One region of the Streptomyces sp. NPDC058086 genome, then DNA from elsewhere that is predicted to be linked to it. Evidence: predicted binding sites of a transcription regulator. Region 1 holds the regulator's gene; each other region holds the start of a gene.
The links. The regulator HrcA, encoded in region 1, represses chaperone genes, less so after heat shock. The targets are predictions, from matches to a motif close to TTNGCACTCNGNNNNNCNGAGTGCNAA.

Region 1 (5,144 bases):
CGACGACCCGCGACCCGTCCGTACGGTGTTCGTCGGCGGCGGTACGCCCACGTTGCTGGCCGCCGACGACCTCGTACGGATGCTGGGGGCGATCCGGGACGAGTTCGGGCTCGCGGACGACGCGGAGATCACGACCGAGGCGAACCCGGAGTCGGTTGATCCGCGGTATCTGGAGACGCTCAGGACCGGAGGGTTCAACCGGATCTCCTTCGGCATGCAGAGCGCCCGGCAGCACGTCCTCAAGGTGCTCGACCGTACGCACACCCCCGGCCGGCCCGAGGCGTGTGTCGCGGAGGCGCGTGCGGCCGGGTTCGAGCATGTGAACCTCGACCTGATCTACGGCACGCCCGGTGAGTCCGACGACGACTGGCGGGCCTCGCTCGACGCCGCGCTCGGTGCCGGGCCTGACCATGTCTCCGCGTACGCGCTGATCGTCGAGGAGGGGACGCAGCTCGCCCGCCGTATCCGGCGGGGCGAGGTGCCGATGACGGACGACGACGTGCATGCGGACCGGTATCTGATCGCCGACGAGGTGCTGTCCGGGGCGGGGTTCGACTGGTACGAGGTGTCGAACTGGGCCACTTCCGCCGCCGGGCGGTGCCTGCACAACGAGCTGTACTGGCGGGGTGCCGACTGGTGGGGGGCCGGGCCCGGGGCCCACAGCCATGTGGGCGGGGTGCGGTGGTGGAACGTGAAGCATCCCGGGGCGTATGCGGGGGCGTTGGCCGCGGGGCGGTCTCCGGGGGCGGGGCGTGAGCTCCTCTCGGAGGAGGACCGGCGGGTGGAGCGGATTCTGCTCGAGCTGCGGCTTCGGGAGGGGTGTCCGTTGTCGCTGCTGAGGGTGGAGGGGCTTGCGGCGGCGGGGCGTGCGTTGTCTGAAGGGTTGCTCGAGCCCGGGCCGTACGGCGAGGGGCGGGCGGTTCTTACGTTGCGTGGGCGGTTGCTGGCGGATGCGGTGGTCAGGGACCTGGTGGACTGAGGGGGCTGCGCCCCAGACCCGAGCTGTGTTCTTCTTCCGCGGGCGAGTGGGGGCTGGTCGCGCAGTTCCCCGCGCCCCTGAGGGGGCCGGGGCTCCGCCCCGGATCCCCCGTCCGCCCGGTGGTACTTCGCCTGCGGGCGGGTGGGGGCTGGTCGCGCAGTTCCTCGCGCCCCGGGGGGATCGGGGCTGCGCCCCTGATCCCCCCGGTTGCCTGGAGTTCTTCGGCTGCGGGCCGGTGGGGGTTGCTCGCGCAGTTCCCCGCGCCCCTAAAAGCCTTCAGCCCGTCCGGCGTTTGAGGGCGAGGGAGCGTGTTGTCAGTGCGGGGCTGTGACGAAGTCGATGAGTTCCTCCACTCGGCCCAGGAGCTCCGGCTGCAGGTCCTTGTAGGAGTGGACGCGGGACAGGATGTGCTGCCAGGCGGCGCCGGTGTTCTCGGGCCAGCCGAGGGCGCGGCAGACGCCGGTTTTCCAGTCCTGGCCGTGGGGGACCCGGGGCCAGGACGGGATGCCCACGGAGGACGGCTTCACGGCTTCCCAGATGTCGATGTAGGGATGGCCGAGGACCAGGGCGTGCTCGCTCGTGACCGACGCCGCGATACGGGACTCCTTGCTGCCGGGCACCAGGTGGTCGACGAGGACGCCGAGGCGGGCGTCCGGCCCGGGCGAGAAGTCCGCCACGATCGCGGGCAGGTCGTCGACGCCCTCCAGGTACTCGACCACGACGCCCTCGATGCGCAGATCGTCGCCCCAGACCCGTTCGACCAGCTCGGCGTCGTGGCGGCCCTCCACGTAGATCCGGCCGGCACGGGCGACCCGGGCCCGAGCGCCGGGGACGGCCACCGAACCGGAGGCCGTGCGGGTGGGACGGACGGCGGTGGTGGAGGGGCGGGTGAGAGTGACCACCCGGCCCTCCAGGAGGAAGCCGCGCGGTTCCAACGGGAACACGCGGTGCTTGCCGAAGCGGTCCTCCAGTGTCACCGTGCCCGCCTCGCAGCGGATCACCGCACCGCAGAAGCCGGTAGCCGGCTCCTCGACCACCAGGCCCGGCTCCGCCGGAACCTCCGGCACGGGCTTGGGCTTCTTCCATGGCGGAGTCAGGTCCGGAGAGTACTGGCGCATTCGGATGACGATAGGAGAAGCCCGGCGGCACTCACCGCGACACGCCGAAATCCGACGCGTCGAAACCGGGCGTGGCGAAACCGGGCGTGGCGGAACCCGGCACGCCGAAACGCGCGGCCAACGCGTCCCGCTGGGACCGCACGAACCCGGCGTCCACGACCGCCCCGTGACCGGGCACGTACAGCGCGTCCTCCCCGCCGAGGTCGAGCAACCGGTCGAGGGCCCCGGGCCAGCGCGACGGTACGGCGTCGGGGCCCGCCTGGGGCTCGCCGGACTCCTCCACCAGGTCGCCGCAGAACACCACCGTCGGGTCGCCCGGCACCACGACCACGAGGTCGTGGGCGGTGTGGCCCTCGCCCATCCGCACCAGCAGGACCTCGGTGCCGCCGGTCAGCTCAAGATGCCAGGTACCCCACACGTAGTGCCGGGGAAGCACCAGGGTGTCCGCCGCCTCCTCCGCCGCCCGGGCGTCCAGACCGCACCGCACCGCGTCCGCGTACAGCTCCTCGCGCCCGTGCTCGTACACCTCGGCCGAGCCGCCCGCGACGAGGACCTCCGCGCCCGCGAACGCCGCCGCGCCGAAGACATGGTCGAAGTGGGGGTGCGTGAGCGCGAGGAAGGTCACACGGCGGCCGGCGAGCGTCTGCGCCTCCCCGCGCAACCGTGCGCCCTCCGCGAGGCTCGACCCCGCGTCGACGATCAGCGCCCCGCCCTCGCCCACGACCAGCCCGACCGTGCAGTCCCAGACCGGAAGCCGCCGCCGCCCGACCCGCGGTGTCAGCTCCTCCCACCCGGACTCTTCCCAAGTCACCTTCATACGCCGACGCTAGCGGTGAGGGCGTGGACGGTACGACATCGCGGGCAGGGACGGTGTGACATCACGGGACACGTCGGTGTACGTCCGTGCACCTTGCACAAGATCGCGGGGCCGCCCTTGCCGGGGCCGTACCCACCGGCCGTACACTGGGCCGGGGAATGCTGGCACTCGCACGCGCTGAGTGCCAAGCGAGGCGCCGAGGGGTCGACAGCTGGAGGTGTGCGCGATGCTCAGTGAACGCAGGCTCGAAGTGCTGCGCGCCATCGTCCAGGACTATGTCGGCACCGACGAGCCGGTCGCGGTCGGGTCCAAGGCGCTGACCGAGCGGCACCGGCTGGGGGTCTCCCCGGCCACCGTCCGCAACGACATGGCGGCCCTGGAGGACGAGGGGTACATCGCCCAGCCGCACACCAGCGCCGGGCGGATCCCCACCGACAAGGGCTACCGGCTCTTCGTCGACAAGCTCGCCGGCGTCAAGCCGATGACCGCGCCCGAGCGGCGGGCCATTCAGAACTTCCTGGACGGCGCGGTCGACCTGGACGACGTCGTCGGGCGGACGGTGCGGCTGCTTGCGCAGCTGACCCGGCAGGTCGCCGTCGTGCAGTATCCGTCGCTGACGAGATCGACCGTGCGGCACGTGGAGCTGCTGTCCCTCGCCCCTGCTCGTGTGATGCTCGTGCTGATCACGGACACCGGGCGGGTCGAGCAGCGCATGATCGACTGCCCGGCACCGTTCGGAGAAACGTCTCTCGCGGATCTGCGGGCCCGGCTCAACAGCAGGGTCGCGGGCCGTCGCTTCGCGGATGTCCCGCAGCTCGTGCAGGACCTCCCGGACGCGTTCGAGGCGGAGGACCGGGGTACGGTCGCGACGGTGCTCTCCACTCTTCTGGAGACGCTCGTCGAGGAGACCGAGGAGCGGCTGATGATCGGCGGAACCGCCAATCTGACGCGCTTCGGACATGACTTCCCTCTCACCATCCGGCCGGTGCTCGAAGCGCTGGAGGAGCAGGTCGTGCTTCTCAAGTTGCTTGGTGAGGCCGGGGATTCGAGCATGACCGTGCGAATCGGTCACGAGAACGCGTATGAGGGACTCAACTCCACGTCCGTGGTCTCGGTCGGCTACGGTTCGGGCGGCGAGGCAGTAGCCAAACTCGGCGTGGTCGGCCCGACCCGCATGGATTACCCGGGAACGATGGGAGCGGTACGCGCAGTGGCACGGTACGTCGGACAGATCCTGGCGGAGTCGTAAGTGGCCACGGACTACTACGCCGTACTCGGCGTACGCCGCGACGCGTCCCAGGACGAGATCAAGAAGGCCTTCCGGCGGCTCGCACGCGAGCTGCACCCGGACGTCAATCCCGATCCGAAGACGCAGGAGCGGTTCAAGGAGATCAACGCCGCGTACGAGGTGTTGTCGGACCCGCAGAAGAAGCAGGTCTACGACCTCGGCGGCGACCCGCTGTCCCAGTCGGGCGGCGGCGGTGCGGGCGGCTTCGGCGCCGGTGGGTTCGGGAACTTCTCGGACATCATGGACGCCTTCTTCGGTACGGCGTCGCAGCGCGGTCCGCGGTCGCGTACGCGGCGTGGCCAGGACGCCATGATCCGGCTCGAGATCGAGCTGGACGAGGCGGCCTTCGGCACGACCAAGGACATCCAGGTCGACACGGCCGTCGTCTGCGCCACCTGCAACGGTGAGGGCGCGGCGCCGGGTACCTCGGCCCAGACCTGTGACATGTGTCGCGGTCGGGGTGAGGTGTCCCAGGTCACGCGGTCCTTCCTCGGGCAGGTCATGACCTCCCGGCCGTGTCCGCAGTGCCAGGGCTTCGGGACCGTCGTCCCGACTCCCTGCCCCGAGTGCGCCGGTGACGGGCGGGTCCGGTCGCGTCGCACGCTGACCGTCAAGATCCCCGCCGGTGTCGACAACGGCACGCGGATCCAGCTCGCGGGCGAGGGTGAGGTCGGGCCCGGTGGCGGTCCCGCCGGTGACCTCTACGTCGAGATCCACGAGCTGCCGCACTCCACCTTCCAGCGGCGCGGGGACGATCTGCACTGCACGGTGACCATTCCGATGACCGCGGCCTCGCTCGGCACCAAGGTGCCGCTGGAGACCCTCGACGGTCTTGAGGAGGTCGACATCCGTCCGGGCACGCAGTCCGGGCAGTCGATCCCGCTGCACGGGCGGGGTGTCACGCATCTGCGTGGCGGCGGCCGGGGTGACCTCATCGTGCAT
Region 2 (5,144 bases), on a different contig from region 1:
CGCGATCGTCTCGTCGACCAGCCCGCCGCCGACTTCCTCGGCGACCTCGGCGACCAGATGGGCGCGGATGACGGCGCCGTCGGGCTCGTACAGGTAGCGCCCGACCTCGCGCACCGCGGGGTCGGGGAGGCCGCGGCCGCGCAGCTCGCGCGGGCCGGGCAGCAGGGTGGCCCGCACCAGCCCCGGCTCGGTGCCGAACCACAGCACCGCCTCCTTCACGTCTCCGGCGTCCGAGATCCACTCGGCCTCGGCCTCGGCGGGGATGGCCTCGTGGGGGATGCCCGGGGCGATCTTCAGGGCGGCGAGCGGGGCCTTCAGAGCCGTCTCGATCGCCCAGGAGAGCGGGGGCGAGTACGCCTCCGGGTCGAAGATCCGGCCGCGTCCGCCGCGCCGCGCCGGGTCCACGAAGACCGCGTCGTACGCCTGCGTGTCGACCTCCGTGACATCGGCCTCGCGCACCTCGATGAGGTCGGCGAGCCCGAGCGCCTCGGCGTTCGCGCGCGCCACCGCCACCGTCAGCGGGTCGCGGTCGACGGCGAGGACGCGGATCCCGGCACGGGCCAGCGCGATCGCGTCGCCGCCGATGCCGGAGCACAGGTCGGCGACCGAGCGCACGCCCAGGGACCGCAGCCGCCGCGCGCGATGGGTGGCGACCGTGGTGCGCGTCGACTGCTCGACCCCGTTCGGGGTGAAGAACATCCGCTCCGCGTCCTCGGCGCCGAACTTCGCCGCCGCCCGCTGCCGCAGCCGCGCCTGCCCGAGCGCGGCCGAGACCAGTTCGGCCGGGTGGTCGCGGCGCAGCCGGGTGGCGACGGCCAGCTCCTGGGCCGGTTCGGTGCCGCGCACCTCGTCGAGCAGGGCGCGGCCCTCGGGGGTGAGGAGGGAGGCGAAGGAGACGTCGTTCACCGGCCCATTGTCGGTCAGTGCGGGCGGGTGTGGGCCAGTCGGTGGACGGTGCGCCTTCGGTCGCGGTGTCGGAGCCTTGGACGTGCGGTGGCCTGCAAGGATCCGACACCATGCGATCAGTACGACAAAAGTACAAAAACAACGCAAAGAGGGCACGTGTCTGGGGCGGGGTCGCCGTCCTCGCCGTCGCCGCCCTCGCGTCCGGTTGCGCCGACGACGACACCAACGGCGCCCGTTCGGCCCAGGGGCCCCAGCAGGCGCTGCACGCGCCCCCGGCCCGCGCCCTCGACTCCTACGCCGCCAGACTCCGCGAGCAGCAGGCCGCCCGGGCCGCCGCGGCCAAGCACTGGGGGCTCACGAAGGTCCCGCTGGCCGCGCCGCCGGCCCCGGCGAGGAAGCCGGTCATCAGACCCCGCGACGGCTTCGAGGTCACCGATCAGGAAGAGCTCGGCCTGCCGCCGGTCTTCACGACCGTCCCCACCAAGGACAAGGTCGTCTTCCTCACCATCGACGACGGCTCCGAGAAGGACCCCGCGTTCCTCAGGATGATGAGCGACCTGAAGATCCCGTACACCGCCTTCCTGAGCAACTACCTGGTCAAGGACGACTACGGGTACTTCCGCAAGATGCGCGACCAGGGCGTCACCCTCAACAACCACACCCTCACCCACCCCTACCTGCCCGGGCTGTCGTACGAGGAGCAGCGGCACGAGATCTGCGGCATGCAGGACGTCATGGAGAAGCAGTTCGGCAAGCGCCCGAAGGTCCTCAGGCCGCCCTACGGCAACTACAACCAGGACACCCTGCGCGCCGCCAAGTCCTGCGGCATCAAGTACGCGCCCATCTGGGACGAGGAGGTCTTCGTCGACCACTGGGAGTACCGCGACTGGGACCGCGACCTGCACCCCGGCGACATCGTCCTCACCCATTTCCGCGGCAAAGAGGACTGGGACGGCACCATGCCCGACATGGTCCGCCGCTTCCTGAAGCTGGTCACCGACAAGGGGTACGCGGTGGCACGGCTGGAGGACTACCTGTGAGAACGCGGGCGCTGGTCGCGGGGGCGCTCACCGCGGCGCTCCTGACCGGCTGCACCGGCTGTGCCCAGTCCGTCGACCCGATCGAACGGCTGGGCAAGAAGGCCGCGCAGGAGGTGCGCAGATCCAGGCCGAACGGGCCGAGCCCGGCGACGTACCGCCACTGGGGGCTGCCCACCCCGCTCGCCGCCCCGCCGCAGCGGCCCGCCCGGCCCGCCCTCCGCGGCGCGGCGCCGGGACTGGCTCCCGTCGTGGGCCGCGTACCCACCCGCGACAAAGTGGTCTTCCTGACGTACGACGACGGTGCCGAGCGCGATCCGCGGTTCGTCGACATGGTCCGTGAACTGCGGCTGCCGGTCAGCATGTTCCTCACGGACAGTGTCGTCGGGCCGGGGTACGGGCACTTCGCCCAACTGCGGACGGTCGGCGCGAGCGTGCAGAACCACACCCTCCACCACGCCTCGCTGCGCGGACTGCCGTACGCGGGCCAGCGGGCCGAGATCTGCGGCCAGCAGGAGAAGCTCAAGGCCCGCTTCGGCATCCGCCCCCGGCTCTTCCGTCCCCCCTACGACGCCTACGACACCACCACGCTGCACGCCGCCGCCGACTGCGGGGTCGTGGCCGTCGTCCTCGGCCGGGAGCCCGACGCCCACCGGCTGCGACCGGGTGACATCCTCACCGGCTTCGAGGAGCCCAACCTCACGGAGGCGACGATCAGACTCCTGCGACGCATCCAGGCGGAGGGCCTCACACCGGCACGCCTGGAGAACTACCTCTGAGCATGCGACTTGGGGCATCAATCAGCCCGTCCGGCGCTTGAGGACGAGGCCGTTCAGGCCGGCAGCGGGGGTCTGGGGGCGGCAGCCCCCGGGCGCGCCGACACTCACGCCGGGTGCCTGGAACCCCACGCCACGCCGGAGGCCTTTGGCACTCCGCTTGACCGAGTGCTAATCGCGGTCATAGTCTCGGCCCTGGCACTCCCCCCTGGAGAGTGCCAATAGCGACGGGCAGGTCCGGCACCCGCGACGACGGATCCACCTGGTCGCCACCTCAGACAGTTAACCCCGTGAGATCTCCGAAGGGGGAGGTCGGATCGTGACGACCACCAGCTCCAAGGTTGCCATCAAGCCGCTCGAGGACCGTGTTGTGGTCCAGCCGCTGGACGCCGAGCAGACCACGGCTTCCGGCCTGGTCATCCCGGACACCGCGAAGGAGAAGCCCCAGGAGGGCGTCGTCCTCGCCGTGGGCCCGGGCCGCTTCGAGAACGGCGAGCGCCTGCCGCTCGACGTCAGCACCGGCGACATCGTGCTGTACAGCAAGTACGGCGGCACCGAGGTGAAGTACAACGGCGAGGAGTACCTCGTCCTCTCGGCTCGCGACGTGCTCGCGATCATCGAGAAGTAGTTCGCCGAGCTTCACCGTTTCACCCAGTTTTGCAGTGAACTGCGCCCCTGGCCCCCGCGACCATAACCAGCCGGGCGTCGGGGGCGCAGTTCGTTCACCCCAGTTTTCCGAGAGGGCTGAATCGCTCCCATGGCGAAGATCCTGAAGTTCGACGAGGACGCCCGTCGCGCCCTCGAGCGCGGCGTCAACAAGCTTGCCGACACGGTCAAGGTGACGATCGGCCCCAAGGGCCGCAACGTCGTCATCGACAAGAAGTTCGGCGCACCCACCATCACCAACGACGGTGTCACCATCGCCCGCGAGGTCGAGCTCGACGACCCGTACGAGAACCTCGGCGCCCAGCTGGTGAAGGAGGTGGCGACCAAGACCAACGACATCGCGGGTGACGGTACGACCACCGCCACCGTGCTGGCCCAGGCGCTCGTCCGCGAGGGCCTGAAGAACGTCGCCGCGGGTGCCTCCCCGGCGCTGCTCAAGAAGGGCATCGACGCGGCCGTCAAGGCGGTCTCGGACGAGCTCCTCGCCACCGCGCGCCCGATCGACGAGAAGTCCGACATCGCCGCCGTCGCCGCGCTGTCCGCCCAGGACCCGCAGGTCGGCGAGCTCATCGCCGAGGCGATGGACAAGGTCGGCAAGGACGGTGTCATCACCGTCGAGGAGTCCAACACCTTCGGCCTGGAGCTGGACTTCACCGAGGGCATGGCCTTCGACAAGGGCTACCTGTCGCCGTACATGGTGTCCGACCAGGAGCGTATGGAGGCCGTCCTCGACGACCCGTACATCCTCATCCACCAGGGCAAGATCAGCTCCATCCAGGACCTGCTGCCGCTGCTGGAGAAGGTCATCCAGTCCAACGCCTCCCGGCCGCTGCTGATCATCGCCGAGGACGTCGAGGGCGAGGCCCTGTCGACCCTGGTCGTGAACAAGATCCGCGGCACGTTCAACGCCGTCGCCGTGAAGGCCCCCGGCTTCGGTGACCGCCGCAAGGCCATGCTCGGCGACATCGCCACCCTCACCGGTGGTCAGGTCATCGCCGAGGAGGTCGGCCTCAAGCTCGACCAGGTCGGTCTGGACGTGCTGGGCACCGCCCGCCGGGTGACCATCACCAAGGACGACACCACCATCGTCGACGGTGGCGGCAACTCCGAGGAGGTCGTCGGCCGGGTCAACCAGATCAAGGCCGAGATCGAGAACACCGACTCCGACTGGGACCGCGAGAAGCTCCAGGAGCGCCTCGCGAAGCTGGCCGGCGGCGTGTGCGTGATCAAGGTCGGCGCCGCCACCGAGGTCGAGCTCAAGGAGAAGAAGCACCGTCTGGAGGACGCCATCTCCGCGACCCGCGCCGCGGTCGAGGAGGGCATCGTCTCCGGTGGTGGCTCCGCGCTCGTCCACGCCGTGAAGATCCTCGAGGGCAACCTCGACAAGACCGGCGACGAGGCCACGGGTGTCGCGGTCGTCCGCAAGGCCGCCGTCGAGCCGCTGCGCTGGATCGCCGAGAACGCCGGCCTTGAGGGTTACGTCATCACCTCCAAGGTCGCCGAGCTCGACAAGGGCCAGGGCTTCAACGCCGCCACCGGCGAGTACGGCGACCTGGTCAAGTCCGGTGTCATCGACCCGGTCAAGGTCACCCGCTCCGCCCTGGAGAACGCCGCCTCCATCGCCTCCCTGCTCCTCACGACCGAGACCCTGGTCGTCGAGAAGCCGGCCGAGGAGGAGGCCGACGCCGGTCACGGCCACGGCCACGGGCACTCCCACTGAGTCTCGTACTCCCGAAGAAGCCCCCGTTCCGCACGGAAC
Region 3 (5,144 bases), on a different contig from region 1:
TCCTCGCAGGGATCAGAAGTCCATGTCACCGCCCGGCATGCCGCCGCCGGCCGGCGCGGCGGCCTTCTCCGGCTTGTCGGCGATGACGGCCTCGGTGGTCAGGAACAGCGCGGCGATGGAGGCGGCGTTCTGCAGAGCAGAGCGGGTCACCTTCGCCGGGTCGATGATGCCCTCGGCGATCATGTCGACGTACTCACCGGTCGCGGCGTTCAGGCCGTGGCCGACGGGCAGGTTGCGCACCTTCTCGACGATGACGCCACCCTCGAGACCACCGTTGACGGCGATCTGCTTGAGCGGGGCCTCCAGGGCGAGTCGCACGGCGTTGGCGCCGGTCGCCTCGTCACCCGAGAGCTCAAGCTTCTCGAAGACCGAGGAGGCCTGGATGAGGGCCACGCCACCACCGGCGACGATGCCCTCCTCGACGGCCGCCTTCGCGTTGCGAACGGCGTCCTCAATGCGGTGCTTGCGCTCCTTGAGCTCGACCTCGGTGGCGGCACCGGCCTTGATGACGGCCACGCCGCCGGCCAGCTTCGCCAGGCGCTCCTGGAGCTTCTCGCGGTCGTAGTCCGAGTCGGAGTTCTCGATCTCGGCACGGATCTGGTTGACCCGGCCCTGGACCTGGTCGGCGGAGCCGGAGCCGTCCACGATCGTGGTCTCGTCCTTGGTGATGACGACCTTGCGGGCACGGCCCAGCAGGTCCAGACCCGCGTTCTCCAGCTTCAGGCCGACCTCCTCGGAGATGACCTCGCCGCCCGTGAGGATGGCGATGTCGCCGAGCATGGCCTTGCGGCGGTCACCGAAGCCCGGAGCCTTGACGGCGACGGACTTGAAGGTGCCACGGATCTTGTTGACGACCAGGGTCGACAGGGCCTCGCCCTCGACGTCCTCGGCGATGATCAGCAGCGGCTTGCCGCCCTGCATGACCTTCTCGAGGAGCGGGAGCAGGTCCTTGACGTTGGCGATCTTGGAGTTGGCGATCAGGATGTACGGGTCGTCGAGGACGGCCTCCATACGCTCCATGTCGGTGGCGAAGTACGCCGAGATGTAGCCCTTGTCGAAGCGCATGCCCTCGGTGAGCTCAAGCTCCAGACCGAAGGTCTGGGACTCCTCGACGGTGATGACGCCTTCCTTGCCGACCTTGTCCATCGCCTCGGCGATGAGCTCGCCGATCTGGGTGTCGGCGGCGGAGATGGAGGCCGTGGAAGCGATCTGCTCCTTGGTCTCGACATCCTTGGCCTGCTCAAGGAGGGCACCGGAGACGGCCTCGACGGCCTTCTCGATACCGCGCTTGAGAGCCATCGGGTTGGCGCCGGCGGCTACGTTGCGCAGGCCCTCGCGGACGAGCGCCTGGGCGAGAACGGTCGCGGTGGTCGTACCGTCACCGGCGACGTCGTCCGTCTTCTTGGCGACTTCCTTGACCAGCTCGGCGCCGATCTTCTCGTACGGGTCCTCGAGCTCGATCTCCTTGGCGATGGAAACACCATCGTTGGTGATCGTGGGGGCGCCCCACTTCTTCTCGAGGACGACGTTGCGGCCCTTGGGGCCAAGGGTGACCTTGACGGCGTCGGCGAGCTGGTTCATCCCGCGCTCGAGACCGCGCCGTGCCTCCTCGTCGAACGCGATGATCTTGGCCATGTGAAGTGGTCCTCCCGGACTGGGGTGGATTGCTCCGGACCGCGCTGGCGCCCGCGACGGACGGCCTGCCTGCCCCGTGGTTCCTTGCACCACCTGGCCTGCGGGCCTCACCGACCCGGTCCTTCGTTATCACTCTCACCTTCAGAGTGCTAACGCCAATGATTAGCACTCGCCCCTGCCGAGTGCAAGCGCCTCCCCTTGATCCGCAGGTGAGAAGGGGCGCGCAACCCGCGCGTCGCGCCGGTGCGCGAGCGGGTCCGCACCGACGGGCAGACAGCCGCACCGACGGGCAACCAGCCGCACCGATGGACAGACAGCCACATCTACGGACAGACAGACCGAAGGGCTCGCACCCCATGGGATACGAGCCCTTCGCCACGTCGAACAGTCAGTCGGCGCGTGCTTCAGCTGGTCGCGAGCCGGACCATGTCCGCCTGCGGCCCTTTCTGGCCCTGCGAGATCTCGAAATCGACCCGCTGACCCTCTTCCAGGGTGCGGTAGCCGTCCATCTGAATCGCGCTGTAGTGGACGAATACATCCGCACCACCGTCGACCGCGATGAAGCCGTACCCCTTCTCCGCGTTGAACCACTTGACGGTGCCCTGAGCCATGCCTAACTCCCCTATTACTGGCCCTTGCACAGGACCGCACTTCGCGGACCCGGGTCAGACCTCACCCCCCAACGGTTGGGGGTGTGCGCCGGAACGCGTCGACCGCGGCTGAATGTATCTGTCCAACTGCCGTCTGCAACAGGTCAATCGGACGAGAATTCCGGGCATGGCTGATCGGGAATATAGGGAGAATTTGCGAAGATTCAGGGCAAGTCGGGCCCCATAAATGCCATATAAGGCTCAAAAGTGCGGGACACTTTGGCTACTTCTTGCCGGACTTCGGGCACGAACTCATATGCGCGCGGCATGCAAAGTGGAGCGGCTTCCCCAACTGTACCGTGCTCAACCATACAGAATTGCCCCCTCCGCTTCTCTCACGGAGGGGGCAATTCGATGAACTCTCGGTAATTGGCATTACCAAGGGTAACAATCTCACCCTGGGTAACGGCCCGCGAGGTGGTCAGCCACCGGCGACGGCGGGAATGATCGAGACGCCCGCGCCGTCCGGCGTCGCCGTCTCCAGGCCCTGCTCGAAGCGGACGTCGTCATCGTTCACATAGACGTTGACGAACCGGCGCAGCTTGCCCTGGTCGTCAAGAACGCGGGCGGAGATACCGGAGTGGTTCTTCTCCAGATCGGCGATGACCTCGCCGAGGGTCCCACCCTCGGCCGTCACCTCGGCCTGACCACCGGTGTAGGTGCGCAGGATGGTGGGGATGCGGACATTGACGCTCATTCCTTGTGACCTCCGGTCGGGTAGCGCCCGTAGGGGCGCGGGGAACTGCGCGACCGGCCCCCACCGGCCCGCAGCGAAAAACAGCCCTCGCAGCCAAGCGCTACGCGAGCCCGGCCTCTCGGAAAGAGTCCAGGCTGGGACGAATGGTCGCCGTCAGCCCCGTACCGGCCACCGCGTCCAGCGTCTTCAGACCATCACCGGTGTTCAGGACGACGGTGGTCAGCGTCGGATCCAGCAGCCCGTTCTCGATCAGCTTCTTCGTCACGCCCACCGTCACACCACCGGCGGTCTCCGCGAAGATGCCCTCCGTGCGCGCGAGCAGCTTGATCGCGTCCACGACCTGCTCGTCGTTCACGTCCTCCACGGCCCCACCCGTGCGCCGCGCGATGTCCAGCACGTACGGCCCGTCCGCCGGGTTGCCGATCGCCAGCGACTTGGCGATGGTGTTCGGCTTCTGGGGCCGTACGACGTCGTGGCCGGCCTTGTAGGCGACGGACACCGGCGAGCAGCCCTCGGCCTGGGCACCGAAGATCTTGTACGGCTTGTCCTCGACCAGTCCGAGCTTGATCAGCTCCTGAAGACCCTTGTCGATCTTCGTGAGCTGGGAGCCGGAGGCGATGGGCACCACGAGCTGGTCGGGGAGCTTCCACCCCAGCTGCTCGCAGATCTCGTACGCCAGGGTCTTGGAGCCCTCCGCGTAGTACGGCCGCAGGTTGACGTTGACGAAGCCCCAGCCCTCGCCGGCCGGGTCGCCGATCAGCTCGGAGCAGAAGCGGTTCACGTCGTCGTAGTTGCCCTCGATGCCGACGAGCTCGCCGCCGTAGATCGCGGCCATGACGACCTTGCCCTGCTCCAGGTCGTGCGGGATGAACACGCAGGAGCGGAAGCCGGCGCGGGCGGCGGCGGCACCCACGGCGCCGGCGAGGTTGCCGGTGGAGGAGCAGGAGAGGGTGGTGAAGCCGAACGCGCGGGCGGCCTCGATGGCCTGCGCCACGACGCGGTCCTTGAAGGAGTGCGTCGGGTTGCCGGAGTCGTCCTTGACGAAGAGCTTGCCGGCCTCGACGCCCAGCTCGCGGGCGAGGTTGTCGGCCTTGACGAGCTTGGTCCAGCCGGGGTTGATGTTCGGCTTGTCGGCGACGTCGGCCGGGACGGGCAGCAGCGGCGCGTAGCGCCAGATGTTCGCGGGGCCCGCTTCGATGCGCGCCCGGAGCTCTTCGGTTTCGTAGGCCGAGAAGTCGTACGCGATCTCCAGCGGGCCGAAACACTCCTCGCAGGCGAAGACCGGGCCGAGCGGCACGCGGTGCCCGCACTCGCGGCAGGAAAGCGCGGCGGCGGGTCCGAGATCCACACCGACTACGGTGGTGGTGTCGCCCGCGACAGGGTTCGTGGTGCTTGCAACAGTCGAACTTGCAACAGTCTGCGCAGCCATGGAGGCGAGGCCCTTTCTCCTCATCTTCCTCACGACGCACTTCGCCGTGAGACGGATTTGGCACCTTCCCTAGCCGGGAGCCTCGCCACATCAATGTGACAGGAACCAGCTGGAGGGTTGCCGGGGCTTCATCGGGCCGTATCCCTCTGCCCCTCTGGATGAGCGGTATTCGGTTGTGTCGTGCGGGTCGTGCGGTGGTCCGCAAATGATCTACGACATGCGATGGTCATCCGCGTTGTTCAAGACTGTAACCGAAGGCCAGGACAGTTGAGATAGTCGTCCGAACCGCGAGATGGATCACACCGTGAGACACCGGGTGATCAGACAGTGAGGAGCCGCAGACTGTGCTGAAGGAAACTGAGCGCTGGCTGAGCAATCGCTCCTGGTCCGTGGCCGATCGCCCGCTCCACAGACTCATGTCCGCCAAACGGGCCACGGGCTCCTCGGTGAGCGTCGTCCTGCCGGCGCTGAACGAGGAGGAGACGGTCGGCGAGATCGTCGCCATCATCCGCCACGACCTGATGCAGCAGGTGCCCCTCGTCGACGAGATCGTCGTCATCGACTCGGGCTCGACCGACCGCACCTCGGAGGTGGCCGCCGCGGCGGGCGCGCGCGTGGTGCACCGGGACGAGATCCTGCCGCGCATCCCGACCGTGCCCGGCAAGGGCGAGGTGCTGTGGCGTTCCCTCCTCGTGACGAGCGGGGACATCATCTGTTTCATCGACGCGGATCT

Region 2: groES (co-chaperone GroES) is a predicted target of HrcA. The motif match lies at 2,868-2,894, and genes of this name have one in related genera.
Region 3: groL (chaperonin GroEL) is a predicted target of HrcA. The motif match lies at 1,762-1,788, and genes of this name have one in related genera.

Annotation. Positions count from the first base shown of each region.
Region 1 is NZ_JBHVST010000011.1:117,185-122,328, forward strand. It holds gene hemW (radical SAM family heme chaperone HemW) at 1-979, shown strand, start outside; gene ACFVWD_RS11585 (DUF3097 domain-containing protein) at 1,294-2,097, opposite strand; gene ACFVWD_RS11590 (MBL fold metallo-hydrolase) at 2,129-2,914, opposite strand; gene hrcA (heat-inducible transcriptional repressor HrcA) at 3,141-4,163, shown strand; gene dnaJ (molecular chaperone DnaJ) at 4,164-5,144, shown strand, end outside.
Region 2 is NZ_JBHVST010000001.1:118,185-123,328, reverse strand. It holds gene ACFVWD_RS00500 (methyltransferase domain-containing protein) at 1-906, opposite strand, end outside; gene ACFVWD_RS00495 (polysaccharide deacetylase family protein) at 1,017-1,946, shown strand; gene ACFVWD_RS00490 (polysaccharide deacetylase family protein) at 1,943-2,722, shown strand; gene groES (co-chaperone GroES) at 3,039-3,347, shown strand; gene groL (chaperonin GroEL) at 3,477-5,105, shown strand.
Region 3 is NZ_JBHVST010000057.1:28,328-33,471, forward strand. It holds gene groL (chaperonin GroEL) at 13-1,635, opposite strand; gene ACFVWD_RS34740 (cold-shock protein) at 2,040-2,246, opposite strand; gene ACFVWD_RS34745 (MoaD/ThiS family protein) at 2,707-2,982, opposite strand; gene thrC (threonine synthase) at 3,083-4,411, opposite strand; SAM riboswitch class I at 4,429-4,576, opposite strand; gene ACFVWD_RS34755 (glucosyl-3-phosphoglycerate synthase) at 4,756-5,144, shown strand, end outside.